Regions from separate parts of the Cellulomonas sp. H30R-01 genome, predicted to be linked through region 1. Evidence: predicted binding sites of a transcription regulator. Region 1 holds the regulator's gene; the other holds the start of a gene.

Evidence for each region. The regulator HrcA, encoded in region 1, represses chaperone genes, less so after heat shock. The targets are predictions, from matches to a motif close to TTNGCACTCGNNNNNNNCGAGTGCNAA.
Region 2: groL (chaperonin GroEL) is a predicted target of HrcA. The motif match lies at 3,450-3,476, and genes of this name have one in related genera.

The regions. Positions count from the first base shown of each region.
Region 1 covers NZ_CP048210.1:1,949,001-1,953,745, reverse strand. Annotated here, with positions in the region: gene GXP71_RS08705 (hypothetical protein) at 1-690, shown strand, start outside; gene GXP71_RS08700 (DUF3097 domain-containing protein) at 757-1,614, opposite strand; gene hrcA (heat-inducible transcriptional repressor HrcA) at 1,743-2,768, shown strand; gene dnaJ (molecular chaperone DnaJ) at 2,836-3,963, shown strand; gene GXP71_RS08685 (16S rRNA (uracil(1498)-N(3))-methyltransferase) at 3,965-4,735, shown strand.
Region 2 covers NZ_CP048210.1:4,401,649-4,406,393, reverse strand. Annotated here, with positions in the region: gene GXP71_RS19650 (S66 peptidase family protein) at 1-35, shown strand, start outside; gene GXP71_RS19645 (SIMPL domain-containing protein) at 76-747, opposite strand; gene GXP71_RS19640 (hypothetical protein) at 763-1,476, opposite strand; gene groL (chaperonin GroEL) at 1,673-3,298, opposite strand; gene GXP71_RS19630 (glycoside hydrolase family 15) at 3,859-4,745, shown strand, end outside.

The sequences.
Region 1 (4,745 bases):
ACCGCGCCGATCGGCGAGTCGCTGCAGTACGGCTGGCAGAAGTTCACGACGAACGGCGGCGTCTTCGTCGCGGCCACGCTGATCTGGCTGGCCGTCGCCGCGGTCGTCGTCTTCCTCGTCACCCTGGTGTTCGGCGGACTGTCGGCGCTCGCGGACCCCGACGGGGACGGCGTCTCGAACGGGATGGGGCTGGGCTTCTCGTTCGGCTTCGTCGTCGTCTACACCGTCGCGTGGCTGGTGGCGTACCTCGTCCAGGCCGCGTTCGTGCGGGTGTCGCTCAACCTCACGTACGGCCGCCCGGTCGCGCTCGGCGACTTCTTCCGCTTCGAGAGCTCGGGCCCGGTGGTCCTGACGGCGTTGCTGCTGGCGGCTGTCAACCTCGTGGTGGGGCTCGTGGCGTGGATCCCGCTGATCGGCTGGCTCGTGAGCGTCGCGGCGAACCTGCTCGTGCTGTTCACGCTGTGGTTCGTCATCGACAAGCAGCTGAGCCCGGTCGACGCGCTGCGGTCGAGCATCCGGCTCGTCACCTCGAACCTCGCGACGACGATCCTGTTCTACCTGGTGGGCGGCGCGATCATCTGGGCGGGCGCGATCCTGTGCGGCGTCGGCCTGCTGGTCGCCGTCCCGGTCGTGCTGGTCGCGACGTCGTACCTGTACCGGCGCCTGCTCGGCGAGCCGATCGCGCCCTGATCGCGCCGTGACCGCGCGCCACGAGCGTGCGACGCCTCGCCCGGGACCGCGCCGGGCGGGGCGCCGTCATGCCGTGACGAAGTCGATGAGCTCCTCCACCCGGCCGAGCAGGCTCGGCTCGAGGTCGGCGTAGGTGCGGACGGTCCCGAGGATCCGCTTCCACGCGTGCGCGACGTCGGCCTGGTCCGCGGCGGGCCAGCCGAGCTCGCGCAGGATGCCGTGCTTCCACTCGGTGCCGCGCTCGATCGTGGGCCAGCGCTCGAGGCCGAGGCGCTGCGGGCGGACCGCCTGCCACACGTCGACGTACGGGTGCCCGAGGACGAGCACGGTCCCGGCGGGCGCGGACCGCGTGACCTCCGCGGCGATCCGGCCCTCCTTGGACCCGGGCACCAGGTGGTCGACCAGCACGCCGAGGCGGCGTCCGGGGCCGGGCGCGAACGCGCGCACCGCGTCGGACAGGTGGTCGACACCGTCGAGCAGCTCGACGACGACGCCTTCGAGGCGCAGGTCGTCGCCCCACACCTTCTCGACGAGCTCGGCGTCGTGCTTGCCCTCGACCCAGATGCGGCTGCCGCGCGCGACGCGGGCCTGCGCGCCGCGCACCGCGCGCGACCCGGAGGCGGTCCGGGTCGGGGCGGCGGGCGCGGTCGCGCGGACGGGGGCGGTGAGCGCGACGGGCTCGCCGTCGACCCAGAACCCGGGCCCGAGCGGGAACGTGCGCGTCCGGCCGCGCCGGTCCTCCAGGACGACGACGTGCATGCCGCCCGACTTCTCGACGCGGACGACCGCGCCGACCCACCCCGTCGTCACCTCCTCGACCACGAGGCCGACGTCGGCGGCCTGCGGCCGTGACGTGCGGGCCGGGCGGTGGTGGGAGGAGCCGGAGCCCCCGAGCACGTCCGAGCCGTAGCGGTCCTGAGTCACGCGCGGCACTCTAGGGCGCCGGTGCACGCGCCGGTGGAACGTCGGGGGCGCGGCGTAGGATTGGCACTCGTGCACGGCGAGTGCTACCCGTGGCCGCATGGCCCGGGACCGACGCGGGGGAGGCGAGAGTGAGCGAGGACCGTCGGCTGGACGTGCTGCGCGCGATCGTCGAGGACTACGTCGCGACGCGTGAGCCGGTCGGGTCGCGCGCGCTCGTCGAGCGGCACGCGCTGGGCGTGTCGCCCGCGACGATCCGCAACGACATGGCGGCGCTCGAGGACGCCGGGTACATCGCGCAGCCGCACACGTCGGCCGGACGCGTCCCGACGGACAAGGGCTACCGCCTGTTCGTGGACCGGCTCACGACGGTCAAGCCGATGTCCGCGGCCGAGCGGCGCGCGATCGGCGAGTTCCTCGACCACGCGGTGGACCTCGACGACGTCGTCGACCGCGCGGTGCGACTCATCGCGCAGCTCACCGGGCAGGTCGCGGTCGTGCAGTACCCGTCGTTGCGGCGCTCGGCGCTGCGGCACGTCGAGCTCGTCACCGTCGGCGCCCGGCACCTGCTCGTCGTCCTCATCACGGACACGGGCCGCGTCGAGCAGCGCACGCTCGAGCAGGACCACGACGTCGACGAGGCCGTCGTGGCGCAGCTGCGCGCGCGGCTCAACGTGGCCGCGACCGGTCGCCGTCTGTCGGAGCTCCCCGACGCGTTCCGCGAGCTGCACGACGCGTTCGCGCCGCAGGACGCGCCGCTGGTGCGTCAGGTCGTCGCGCTGGTCGAGGAGACGCTGGCGCAGGAGAGCGAGGAGCGCGTCGTGCTGGCCGGCACCGCGAACCTCGCCCGCGGCGGCGGCGTCGACTTCGCGCACTCGATCGGCCCGGTGCTCGAGGCGCTCGAGGAGCAGGTCGTCCTGCTGCGCCTGCTGTCCGAGATGGCAGAGGACCAGGCCGCGGTCAGCATGCGGATCGGGCGCGAGACGCAGCACGACGGCCTGCTGGAGACGAGCTTCGTCACGACGGGCTACGGCGACGAGAGCGGTGCGGTCGTCGCTCGCGTCGGCTCGCTCGGCCCGTTGCGCATGGACTACCCCGGGACGATGACCGCCGTGCGCGCCGTCGCCCGCTACCTGACCCGCATCCTCGCCGGATGAGCCCGCTGCGGCGTCCCCGGCCCGTCCCCACCGCGTGCCTGAGCACAGGAAGCGAGCGCACCCTCACGTGACCGACTACTACGAGATCCTCGGCGTCCCGCGCGACGCGTCGCCGGAGCAGATCAAGAAGGCGTACCGGAAGCTCGCGCGCGAGCACCACCCCGACGTCGCCGGCAGCGACTCCGCGTCCGAGGAGCGCTTCAAGGACGTCTCGCGCGCGTACGACGTGCTGTCCAACCCCGAGAAGCGCCGCGCGTACGACCTCGGTGCCGACCCGGCGTCGCCCGGCGGCGGCATGGGCGGCGGCTTCGGCTTCCAGGACATCTTCGAGACGTTCTTCGGCGCGGCCGCGGGTGCGGGCGCGCAGCGCGGACCGATCCCTCGCGCGCGTCGCGGCCAGGACGCGCTCGTGCGCCTCGACCTCGACCTCACCGAGGTGACGTTCGGAGCGCACAAGGAGGTGCCGGTCGACACGGCCGTGCTGTGCCCGACGTGCGGCGGCTCGTGCTGCCGTCCCGGTACGTCGCCGCGCACGTGCGAGGTCTGCCACGGCCGTGGCTCGGTGCAGCGCGTCGCGCGGTCGTTCCTCGGCCAGGTGATGACGACCCAGCCGTGCGCCGCGTGCCACGGGTTCGGCACGGTCATCCCCGAGCCGTGCCCCGAGTGCTCGGGCGAGGGCCGGGTGCGGTCGCGCCGCACGCTCGGCGTCGACGTGCCCGCGGGCGTCGACACGGGCACGCGCATCAAGCTCACGGGACAGGGCGAGGTCGGCCCGGGCGGCGGCCCCGCGGGCGACGTCTACCTCGAGGTGCACGAGCGCAAGCACGACACGTTCGTGCGCCGCGGCGACGACCTGCACGCGACGCTCCAGGTGCCGATGACCGCGGCCGCGCTGGGCACGACGCTCCAGCTCGACACGCTGGACGGCGAGCGCGAGGTCGACCTGCGTCCCGGCACGCAGCCGGCCCAGGTCGTCACGCTCAAGGGTCTCGGCGTCGGCCACCTGCACGCGGGGGGCCGCGGCGACCTGCACGTGCACGTCGAGGTGCAGGTCCCCACCGCGCTCGACGACGAGCAGGTCGAGCTGCTGCGGCGGCTCGCGGTGCTCCGCGGCGAGGAGCGCCCGGAGTCGCGGCTCGCGAGCGCGAGCAGCGGCGTGTTCGCGAAGCTGCGCGACAAGCTCTCGGGCCGCTGAGGTGAGCGCACCCGTCTTCCTCGCGGAGCCGGGGACGCTCGCGGGCGTGGCCGCGGGCGGCGCGTACCTGCTCGACGGGTCCGAGGGCCGGCACGCGGGTGTCGTGCAGCGGCGCGGGCCGGGGGAGCGGGTCGACGTGGTCGACGGCGCCGGGGTACGGCTCGTCGGCGTCGTCGAGTCCGTCGGCGGCGAGGGCGTGCTGCTGCGCGTCGACGACGTCGTGGTCGAGCCCGCGCCCGACGTCGCGCTCGTGCTCGTGCAGGCGCTCGCGAAGGGCGACCGCGACGAGATGGCGATCGAGGCGGCGACCGAGGTCGGCGCCGACGGCGTGCTGCCGTGGCAGGCCGACCGGTCGATCGTCGTGTGGCGCGGCGAGCGTGCCGCGAAGAGCCGCGCCCGCTGGCTCGGCACCGTGCGGGCGGCCGCCAAGCAGGCGCGCCGGGCGCGCGTGCCCGAGGTCGGCACGGCGGTCGACTCGCGTGCGCTCGCGCAGCGCGTGCGCGCCGCCGTCGACGCCGGGGGAGCGGCGCTCGTCCTGCACGAGGAGGCGACGCTCCCCATCGCGGACGTCACGCTGCCCGACGCGGGCTCGGCCGCGCGCGAGTGCCTCGTCGTCGTCGGGCCGGAGGGCGGCATCGGCGACGAGGAGCTCGCCCGCCTGGTCGACGCCGGCGCGGTCGCGGTCCGCCTCGGCCCGCACGTCCTGCGCACGTCGACGGCGGGCCCGGTCGCGCTCGCGATCCTCGCGCAGCGCCTCGGCCGCTGGGCCTGAGCCCCCGCGG
Region 2 (4,745 bases), 2.0 Mb from region 1:
CGACGGGGTCCTCGATCACCCAGCACCTCGTCTGACGCAGCAGCGCAGACGTCGCACGCCGAGACGCCCGCCGGGTCAGGACGCGGCGAAGCGGGCGTGGACGCGCGCGGCGACCGTGATGTCCTCCGGCTTGAGGTCGAGCCCGCCCGCGACCCCGGCGGCCGCGGCCGCGCGCGACATCTGCGCCGCGCCCGGGTCGCCCGTCGGGCGGGACTGGTCGCCCAGCATCCCGGGGTCCGCGACGGCGAGCGGCCGGACGGTCGACAGCCCGAGCGCCTGCGCGTAGGTCGTGGCCGTCGCGACCGCGTCCTGCACCGCGCGGGTGCGGGCGTCCGCCGTGAGTCGCGTCCTCGTCACCTCGGTGAGCGCCCACTCGACGCCGCTCACGGCCACGCCGTCGCGTGCGGCGACGTCCTCGGCCCACGCGGCCAGGCGCGCAAGGTCCCGGAACTTCACGTCGAGCCGCACGGCGGCGTGGTGCACCAGGGGCAGCTGCTTGCCGTCCTTGTTCCACGGCCGGTCGGACCAGACGCGGATGCGGTCGGACGACCACCACGTGACGGCAGGCGCCGCGGGGTCGGCCAGGCGCTTCGCCTCGCCGGCCAGCCGGCCGTGCTCGCGCAGCGTCCGCTCGACGACGCGCTCGCGGTCGGGACCCTCGAAGCCGACCGTCAGCACGACGGTCCCGCGCTCGGCCGGGTGGTGGTGGTCGAACCGTCCTTCGACGGTCACGGTCGTCTCGTGCACACCGCGGAGCGTACGTCAGACGATCTTGGGGAAGGCCAGCAGGAACGCCGTGGCTGCCACGAGCAGCACGAGCGCCACGCCGAGGACGACCCAGCGCAGGCGCTCGGTGCGGCCGCGGGTCGACAGCGACGCGAAGAACAGCACGAGCGCGAACAGCACCGTGAGGAACGTGTAGCGGTCGCTGCGCTCGTCGAGGACGAGACCGCGGGCGAACCACTGCTCGGCGCGCTGGTCGGCAGCCGCGGCCTCGGCCGTCCCGGGCGGCTCGTACGACGGCATCGCGAACGGGCTGCGCGGCGCGGACGGGTCCTGCAGCGGCTTGAGCGCGAGCCACTCGTCGACCGCGGGCGCGAAGTGCGGGCTGAACCGCTGCCGGACGAACTCCGCCAACGGCTCGTCCTTCTGCGCGACGGCCTGCACCCACACCGCGAACGTCTGCAGGTCGTACCCGCGCGCCGCGTCGGCCTCCGCCGCCTGGCGGCTCGCCTCGATGCGTGACGACGACGCCTTCGAGAACGCGATCGACATCTCGCCGCCCCACTGGCTGGCCTCGAACACGCTCCACGCGGTGAGGACGGCGGTCACCGACAGGACGACCACGGTGACGATCTCGCGGACCTGGCCCTCGCGGCGCACGTGCGCGTGCGGCCGGTGCCCGTCCTCCGGCGCACCCACGTGCGCTGCGGAGGTGTCGCGCTCCCGGACCGCGGCCTCGTGCTCGTCCCCCATGGCGACCTCCCGTCGGCCGCCCGTTCCACAGCGGCTGCGGGCACCGTAGGTCGGCGCCCGACCCGCGCACGTCACCCGACGGGGGTGACCGTCGACGGGAGCACGACGAAGGGCCGGCCACCCTCAGGTGACCGGCCCCTCGTGCCGTGCGGGTCGTGCCGTGCGGCCGTCAGGCCGCGCGACTCACGTCAGCGGATCAGAAACCGCCGCCGAAGTCGTCGCCACCGCCGGCCGGGAGGGCCGGAGCCTTCTCGGGCTTGTCGGCCACGACGGCCTCGGTGGTGAGGAACAGCGCCGCGATGGACGCGGCGTTCTGCAGCGCGGAGCGCGTGACCTTGACCGGGTCGTTGACGCCCGCGGCCAGCAGGTCCTCGTACTCGTTGGTCGCGGCGTTGAGGCCGTGACCCGTCGGGAGGTTGCGGACCTTCTCGGCCACGACGCCACCCTCGAGACCGGCGTTGACGGCGATCTGCTTGAGCGGGGCCTCGATCGCGAGCTTGACGATCGCGGCACCGGTGGCCTCGTCACCCTCGAGCTCGAGCTTCTCGAACGCGAGCGCGCCGGCCTGGATGAGGGCCACGCCACCACCGGCGACGATGCCCTCCTCGACGGCCGCCTTCGCGTTGCGGACGGCGTCCTCGATGCGGTGCTTGCGCTCCTTGAGCTCGACCTCCGTGGCCGCGCCCGCCTTGATGACGGCCACGCCGCCCGCGAGCTTGGCGAGGCGCTCCTGCAGCTTCTCGCGGTCGTAGTCCGAGTCGGAGTTCTCGATCTCGGCGCGGATCTGCGAGACGCGACCGGCGATCTGCGCGGCGTCGCCGGCACCCTCGACGATCGTGGTCTCGTCCTTGGTGACGACGACCTTGCGGGCCGTGCCGAGGACCTCGAGGCCGACCGTGTCGAGCTTGAGCCCGACGGTCTCGGAGACGACCTGGCCGCCCGTGAGGATCGCGATGTCCTGGAGCATGGCCTTGCGGCGGTCACCGAAGCCCGGCGCCTTGACGGCGATGGACTTGAACGTGCCCTTGAGCTTGTTCACGACGAGCGTGGCCAGGGCCTCGCCCTCGATGTCCTCGGCGACGATGAACAGCGGCTTGCCGGACTGGATGACCTTCTCCAGCAGCGGCAGCAGGTCCTTGACGTTCGAGATCTTCGACTCGACGAGCAGGACGAACGCGTCCTCGAGGACGGCCTCCTGGCGCTCGGGGTCGGTCACGAAGTACGCCGACAGGAAGCCCTTGTCGAAGCGCATGCCCTCGGTGAGCTCGAGCTCGAGGCCCAGCGCGGACGACTCCTCGACCGTGATGACACCCTCCTTGCCCACCTTGTCGAGGGCCTCGGCGATGAGCTCGCCGATCGCGGTGTCACCGGCGGAGATGGCGGCCGTGGCGGCGATCTCCTCCTTGGACTCGACCTCCTTGGCCTGCGCGAGGAGCTGCGTCGTGACGGCCTCGACGGCCTTCTCGATGCCCTTCTTCAGCGCGATCGGGTTCGCACCCGCGGCCACGTTGCGCAGGCCCTCGCGGACGAGCGCCTGGGCCAGGACGGTCGCCGTCGTCGTGCCGTCACCGGCGACGTCGTCGGTCTTCTTGGCGACCTCCTTGACGAGCTCCGCGCCGATCTTCTCGAACGGGTCGTCGAGGTCGATCTCCTTGGCGATGGAGACACCGTCGTTGGTGATCGTGGGGGCGCCCCACTTCTTGTCCAGCACGACGTTGCGGCCCTTGGGGCCCAGGGTGACCTTGACGGTGTCGGCGAGGGTGTTGAGACCCCGCTCGATGCCGCGGCGGGCCTCCTCGTTGAAGGCAATGATCTTGGCCATGGGGCTGTGATCCTTCGCTCGGTTTGCGTGGTGGCCGCTGGGTGCCCGCGACGGACGACGCGCCCCGCGCGGTCATGTCCCGCGACGCGACGCACCTCACCGGGCGGCCGATGCTTCTGTCACTCTCGACCCGAGAGTGCTAAGTCAATGGTTAGCACTCGACCCCTGCGAGTGCAAGGCGCGTTCGCCCAGGGACGAGCCGTCGAGCCGACGCCGCACCGGTCCCCCGCTCGCCGGACGGACGTCGCACGCACCTCGCGGGCCCGTCGTCTCCTGGACGCCCGACCGGCCCGACCGCGGTCTCACCCGCGGAACCGCCCGGACGCGCACGCCCGCCGGTCTATCGTGCGCGTGTGCCAGGTCACACCGGGGTGGTCGACGACGTCGTCGACGCCGTCACCGTGCCGGGCGGCACCACGCCGGGCGGCACCGCGCCGGGCACGCTCGCGCCGCCCCGGGGACGCGCGGCGCCCCTGCCTCGCCCCGCCGTCGCACCAGCCCGCCCGCAGCCGCACCCGCGACCGAGCACCGCGCGCCGCACGCCGGGTCCGCTCGCGCGCGTGACCACCGCCACGCTCGGCGGCGCCGTCGCCCTGGCCGTCCTCGCCGCACACCTGCCCCCCGACGACAGCACCACCCCGCGCACGGCACCGCCCGTCGCGGTCGTCGGCCCGCCGACGACGTGGGCGCAGATCCCCCTCTACCAGGAGACCGTCACGCTGCTGCCCGACGGCACCCGGGCCGAGGTGCGCAGCGGCACCGACCCGACGTTCCTCGCCGGCTCGCGCGTGCTCGACCCCGCCGCGGCGACGCTCGCGCAGGCCTTCGGTGCGCCCTCGGCCGCGGCGGCGGCGACGTCACGCGGGCTGCCGGGGGCGGACGCGGCCGCGCAGGTCCAGCGTGACTGGCTGGAGGCCGGGACGGTCCCGGGAGCGGGCAGCCCGTACGAGCCGATGGCCCGCGCCGCGCTCCTCGACCTGCGCACGCTGCTGCTGCCGGGCGGCGCCGCCGTCGCGGGATGGTCGGAGCGTTGGCGGTACGTGTGGCCGCGCGACGCGGCGTTCGTGTCGGTGGCGCTCGCCCGCACCGGTCACGTCGAGGACGCGCTCGACGTGCTCGCGTTCCTCGACGGCGTCCAGGCCGCCGACGGCTCGTTCCAGGCGCGGTACCTGCCCGACGGCTCGGGTCCGCCCGACGACCGCGGCGTCCAGACGGACGGCACGGGCTGGGCGCTGTGGGCCGCGGGACTCGTCGTCGCCGAGCTCGACGACCCCGCGGAGCGCGCGGCCGCCGCGCACCGGCTGCACCCCCTCGTCGTCCGGTCGACGCAGCGCGCGACCGCGCTCGTCGCGGGCACGGGCCTGCCGCCCGCGTCGCCCGACTACTGGGAGGTGCCCGAGCGCTCGCTGACGCTGGGCACGGTCGTCCCGCTCGTCGCGGGCCTCCA